2 regions of the Caloramator sp. E03 genome follow, and region 1 is predicted to be linked to the other one. Evidence: riboswitches for the same ligand, from Rfam matches in the RefSeq annotation. Region 1 holds a riboswitch; the other holds the start of a gene.
What was found. Region 1 has a riboswitch for glycine ahead of FDN13_RS02395 (ACT domain-containing protein). Riboswitches for the same ligand answer to the same signal wherever they lie in the genome.
Positions count from the first base shown of each region.

Region 2: it holds a riboswitch for glycine, as region 1 does, so the genes downstream of both, FDN13_RS13545 (GrdX family protein) here and FDN13_RS02395 (ACT domain-containing protein) in region 1, are expected to answer to the same signal.

Region 1 covers NZ_CP040093.1:455,545-458,946, forward strand. The annotation lists gene FDN13_RS02385 (DUF6485 family protein) at 7-198, opposite strand; gene FDN13_RS02390 (PFL family protein) at 260-1,618, opposite strand; gene FDN13_RS02395 (ACT domain-containing protein) at 1,644-1,913, opposite strand; glycine riboswitch at 2,020-2,111, opposite strand; gene FDN13_RS02400 (glycosyltransferase family 1 protein) at 2,280-3,302, opposite strand; gene FDN13_RS02405 (amidase domain-containing protein) at 3,365-3,402, opposite strand, start outside.
Region 2 covers NZ_CP040093.1:2,851,446-2,854,847, forward strand. The annotation lists gene trmL (tRNA (uridine(34)/cytosine(34)/5-carboxymethylaminomethyluridine(34)-2'-O)-methyltransferase TrmL) at 1-339, shown strand, start outside; gene FDN13_RS13540 (DegV family protein) at 358-1,200, shown strand; glycine riboswitch at 1,384-1,480, shown strand; gene FDN13_RS13545 (GrdX family protein) at 1,568-1,948, shown strand; gene trxB (thioredoxin-disulfide reductase) at 1,966-2,895, shown strand; gene trxA (thioredoxin TrxA) at 2,907-3,227, shown strand; gene FDN13_RS13560 (glycine/sarcosine/betaine reductase component B subunit) at 3,277-3,402, shown strand, end outside.

The DNA of each region.
Region 1 (3,402 bases):
ATAATTTTATAATCCGTTCTTTTTATAATCTTTATAAAAATTCTCAACTGACCTATTATATGTCTTTTCCCCTTCTTTTGAAAAAAAGCATCCCGGAACTTCACCGTTTTTTCTATGATATAATACACATTCACAACATTTTCCATGCCTTGAGCACGGATAGGTACATGTACAATTTGCCTTTGAATCACATACCATAACAAAAACCTCCTAATTAAAAACTAATTAAAATAATACAAATTATATTTTAGTTCACCATCTAATTTTTAAAGCTATGAACAGGTGCAGGAATTCTTCCTCCTCTTAATATAAAATCAGAGCTGGATATTTTACTTACAGCCATAATCGGGGCCTGTCCTAAAAGACCTCCAAACTCAACCTTTTCCCCAACTGATTTTCCGTAAACTGGTATTATCCTAACTGCAGTAGTTTTATTGTTTATAACACCTATTGCAGCTTCATCAGCAATTATTGCTGATATTGTAGTATCTGGAGTATCTCCTGGAATTGCTATCATGTCAAGTCCAACTGAACATACACATGTCATAGCTTCAAGTTTTTCAATGCTTAATGCACCTGTTTCTACTGCATTAATCATTCCTTCATCCTCACTAACAGGTATAAATGCTCCACTTAATCCCCCAACATGGGAAGATGCCATAATTCCTCCCTTTTTAACTGCGTCATTTAATATTGCAAGGGCAGCTGTAGTTCCTGGACAGCCGCATACTTCAAGACCCATTTCTTCAATTATCCTTGCAACGCTATCTCCAACTGCTGGGGTTGGAGCAAGAGATAAATCAACTATTCCAAAGGGAACACCAAGTCTTTTTGAAGCTTCAAGAGCAACAAGCTGTCCAGCTCTTGTAATTTTAAAAGCTGTCCTCTTTATAGTTTCAGCAACAACATCAAAACTTTCGCCACGAATATTTTCAAGGGCAGATTTTATAACTCCCGGACCACTAACACCTACATTAATCACACATTCTGCTTCTCCAACCCCATGGAAAGCTCCTGCCATAAAAGGATTGTCTTCAACAGCATTGGCAAAGACAACAAGCTTTGCACATCCTATGCTACTATTATCCCTTGTAAGATAAGCCGTTTCCTTTATAATCCTTCCCATGTCCCTTACTGCATTCATATTTATTCCTGATTTTGATGTTCCAACATTAACTGAAGAACAAACTTTCTCAGTACATGCAAGAGCCTCTGGAATTGAATTTATAAGAATTGTATCTCCTTTCGAATTACCTTTATGAACAAGGGCTGAAAACCCTCCAATAAAATTTACACCAACAGCAGAAGCAGCTTTATCAAGAGTTTTTGCAAATTCAACATAATCAGTATCATCACAGCTTTGTGCTATAAGTGATATAGGAGTTACAGATATTCTTTTATTTATTATTGGAATACCAAATTCCATTTCTATTTCTTCACCTGTTTTTACAAGATTTTCAGCAAGCCTGGTTATTTTATCATAAATTTTTTTCCTTGATTTTTTTCCATCACTATCACAACAGTCAAGAAGTGAAATTCCCATTGTAATTGTTCTAATATCAAGTTTTTCCTTTTCTATCATATTTATTGTTTCTAAAATGTTTTTATTATTAATCATTTTCCCAACTCCTATACGTAATTTATTATATTTCATGCATATATCTGAACAAATCTTCACGCTGTATCCTAACTGAAACTCCTATCTCCTTTGCTTTATTTTCAAGTTTTTCTTTTAACTTTTCAAAATCAATTGCCATTTTTTCAAGATCAACAAACATAATCATTGTAAAATAATCTTGTAAAAGTGTCTGGTTTATATCAAGTATATTTACATTATTTTGAGAAAGTACAGATGTTATAGCTTGAATAATACCTATCTTATCTTTTCCTATTACTGTGACAAATGCTTTCATTATTTTCCCTCCTATATATTTTTTATAAAAAAGTACAGAAAAAGGGACTAATTAAATTAGCCCCATAAAAGAACAGAATATATCAAATACTTATTTGCTATGTATTTATAAAATCTCTGTTCTTTTACCTGAGAGCTTCACCAAAATACTTTGGTTTTCCCCTTCGGTGCTCAATCGAGTCTCTCCAGAGTTTCGTCCAATGACAGTTTGATCTTAATCATTCTGCCATCTTCATCCGACAATATGAAACTATATCAAGTATTTTAACATAAAGTCATTTAATATATCAAGTTTTTATTGCAAAAAAATAGTTAACAACAAATAAAATTCATTAACTGTTGTTAACTATTTTCATCCTAAATATATTTAATATGTTCCTAATTTTCTTTTTAAAACCTCATCTACTAACCTGGCTCTATTTTGCCATGAGTTATTTTTAGCAAACTCTATTCTCTTTAGCCTAAGTTCTTCACTGTCCTCAGCCAAAAGATTATCAATAAATTTTCTAAATTGTAAATAATCCTTTGAATTGATAGTATAAACATATTTGCACATTTTTGCCTCATCAAAATCTGTGGCAACGACTATTTTACCTGCACTTAAATACTCATACATCTTTATAGGATTACAACCTCTTGTCATATTTGTTATTTTAAAAGGTATAAAACATATATCAAAATATTGAAGATAATTTATCAGCCTATCGTAGTTTTTATTTTTAAGATAGTATACATTATTAAGCTTTAAGGGAAATCTTGCTAAATTAAACAAAGGTCCTATAAATACAAAGTTGATATCCGGATTTAAATTAGCAATGTTATTAACAAAAGGCCAATTAATCCAAGTTGCAATAGCTCCAAAATATCCAACAGTAATATTGTTATTTTTGGGCATATCACAGGGCCTATCTGAAAAAATATTACTAGCCTTATTAAAATATTCATAGTCAGCTCCATTAGGGCATAAAAATACATCATCTCTATAGTAGCTATGATATTCAAATAGTTTATGAGATGTTGTAAATATGACATCTGCCTTCCTAATTAAAATATCTAGTCCATTTTGCCAACTCTCAAACTCATTGCTAACCTCATCTATTGCATCAAAAACTAATAATCTATAAGGATATTGTTCAATAAAGGATGCAAAAGGAGGATATGTTATCCAAAGAATAGGTAAACTATCTAATTTAGAAATTCTATAGGGGTTTATTTTATTGCAAATATAGAATTCTTTAAAAACCTCTTTAAAATAACTATTTGATTCTTGTGGGTTATAATTGCAAAATATTATTCTATATCCTATGTTATTTAAAGCCTTAAAGAGCTGCTGAGGCCTTTGATAGGATTTATAGTAATTTATTGTTGGGGGATATAAAATAGTATCCAATTTTACCACTTCCTTAATGCTTTTAATATATAATATTTAAAAGCACCAAGAAGTGTTAAGCATTAATTGACAATAATCTTCATAAAGTGCATTCTCTTTG
Region 2 (3,402 bases), 590 kb from region 1:
CAATTAAAAAGAGCAGGACTTGATTACTGGAATAAACTTGATGTTATATATTATGACAGCTTTGAAGAATTCTTTGAAAAAAATAAAAACAACAGAATTTTTTTATCAACTACGAAAGGAACTAAATTATACTGTGAAGTTAAATATAAAGTTGGAGATTTTATTATGTTTGGAAGGGAGTCTTCTGGAGTTCCACAGTATATTAAGGATATTTTAAAAGATAATCTTATTAGAATACCTATGATTGAAACAAGTGATAGATCTTTAAATTTATCTAATTCAGTTTCTATTATTGCTTATGAAGCTTTAAAACAAATTGGATTTCCTAATATGAAATGATGTTAAAGGTGGGTTAAGATGAAAAAAATATATTTAGTAACTGATAGTACAGCAGATCTTTCAAAAGAATATATTGAAAATAACAACATTATTGTTGCACCATTGACAGTGACATATAAAGGTGTAAGTTATAGAGATAGAGTTGATATAGATACAGAACAGCTTATTTCATTTTTAAAAGAAGGTGATGAACTTCCTACAACATCACAAGTAAATCCACAAAGTTTTTATGAATTATATTCTAAATTATTAAAAGAGGATTGCTATATAATATCTATACATATATCATCAGGAATAAGCGGGACTTTCCAATCTGCAAATATAGCAAAACAGATGATAGGTTCAGAAAAAATATATATCGTTGATTCAAAAAGTGTAAGCTTTGGTACGGGGCTTTTGGTAATACAGGCTAAAAAGATGATTGATGAAGGTTTAGATGTTAAAGATATTTATGAAAGACTTTTGGTCCTTTCAAATAAGGTTAGGGTTGCTTTTATACTTGATACTCTTGAATACATTAAAAAAGGTGGAAGAGTTTCAACAACAAAGGCAACAATAGGAACATTATTAAATATAAAGCCAATTATTCATTCAAAGGATGGAAAACTTTTAATATATGAAAAACCAAGAGGAATAAAAAAAGCAAAGGAAATATTATTAAATTATATAAAAGATTTTAATTGTGATGAAAAAATGGATTTTGCAGTAGGAAGTTTAGGATTTGAAAATGAAATGGATGAATTTATAATAGATGTTAAGGAACTATTAGGAAGAGATGATTTATTGATTTCTGATGTTGGAACTGTAATAGCAACATATTCAGGACCAAACGTAATTGGGATTTATTTTTTTGAAAAATAAATAATAAAATAAAATGCGAATTTACGAGAAACTTAGAATTATGCTTAAAAAATATTAATACTTGTTTTTATTATAAAAATTTAGACAAATAGAGTAATAATTAATAAAAAACAGAATTGAATTTATAATAGCAATAATCTATAATATTAATATAGAAATTATAAATACAATTAAATATTCTGGATGAAGCAAATATGAGAGACCCATTAGGGCGCCGAAGGGGTAAGTTGAATTCGCCAAATTCAATGATACTCTCAGGCAAAAGTATTATTTGCGGACAGAACTCTGGGAATGCAGAGAATGTAATGGTGATAGAGCTATTACATTCTTTTTTATTTTATAAAACAATAAAAAGGTTGTGTAAATTTTGATAGAAAAAATTATTGTAATTACAAATAATAATATTTCCTATGATTATTTTAAAAATAAATATAAAGTCGTTTTTGTTGAAGGAAGCATAATGGATGTACTTATAAGAGTTAGAGATTATATACATAAAGGACACAGGCTATTAACTCATCCACTTATGGGAAGCGTAAAACCAAATGAAACACCCTATAAAACAGTAATAATATCAGAATATTCAAATAATACTCCCGATTTACAATCTATTATGTATATAGAAAATAGCATAGAAGTTGCACAAAATTTGATTAAAAATAAACCCCAAAGGAATTGGCCACAATCTGTGTTAAAGGATTTTGCAATTATAGATTTTGATTTAATTACAAATGCATTAAATAAATAAGGTTAGGGGTGAATTATATGTCAAAAGTTTATGACATAATAATTATTGGAGGTGGACCTGCTGGTCTTTCGGCAGGTATCTATGGTTCACGATCAAAGCTCGATGTTCTTATTATTGAAAAAGGTAAATTTGGAGGTCAAATCACCACTACAGCAGAGCTTGAAAACTATCCAGGTTCAATTGAAAACTGTACAGGGCCTGCACTTGCTGAAAGAATGAAAAAACAGGCTGAAGAATTTGGAACAGAATTTTTAAAAGATGAGGTATTATCAGTTGATTTTACAAAGGACATGAAAATAGTAAGGTGTAGGAATGGAGAATATATGTCTAAAGCAATTATAATTGCATCTGGTGCACAGCCAAAGCCTGGAGGATTTGAAAAGGAGTTTGAGTTTATAGGAAGAGGCGTTTCTTATTGTGCAACATGTGATGCTGACTTTTTTGAAGGCCTTGATGTTGCAGTTATTGGTGGTGGGGATTCTGCAATTACAGAAGCAATTTATTTAACTAAGTTTGCTGAAAGTGTAACTGTAATACACAGAAGAGATTCGTTAAGAGCAACAAAATCCCTGCAAGAAAAGGCATTTAATAATCCGAAAATTAAATTTATTTGGAATAGTGTTGTAACAGCTGCAAATGGAGATGAAATACTTGAGAGCCTTACAATAAAAAATGTTCTAACAGGAGAGTTAAGCGAAATTTTTGTTAATGGAGTTTTTGTATTTGTTGGTCTTAATCCTATAACTTCAGTATTTAAAGGACATATAGAACTTGATGAAAAAGGATATATACCAACAGATGAAACAATGAGAACTAATGTTGAGGGAGTGTTTGCAGCAGGCGATGTAAGAGTAAAATCATTAAGACAGGTTATAACTGCTGCTGCTGATGGTGCAATAGCTGCAGTTGCAGCAGAAGAGTATATAAACGAAAAGTTTAACAAATAGGAGGTTTAAAAATGATAGAAGTAAATAAAGATAATTTTGAATCTGAGGTTTTAAATTGCACTGAAAAGCCTGTTTTTGTTGACTTTTGGGGAGATAAGTGTGAAATATGTAAACAGCTAATGCCAGATATTCACAGGCTTGAAGAAAAATATGGGGATAAATTTAAGTTTTGTAGCTTGAATACAAGCCAAAACAGAAGACTTGCAATAGCACAAAAAGTTTTAGGTCTTCCAACTATGATTGTATATGTTAATGGAGAAAAGGCTGAAGTTTTAACTCCAGATAAAATATCTTCAGCAGATGATATTGAAAATATGCTAAAAAAATTTTAAGTGAATATAAAGGCTTGTCCTTTACATAAAAAATTGGGAGGTGAAGGCTTTGCGCCTTGAATTAGGGAAGATCTATATTAATGACGTAAGGTTTGGCTTAGAAACTGCGGTTAAAGATGGCATCCTTTATATAAACAAAGAAGAACTTTTAAAAGAGGTTGGAGGAGATGAAAGG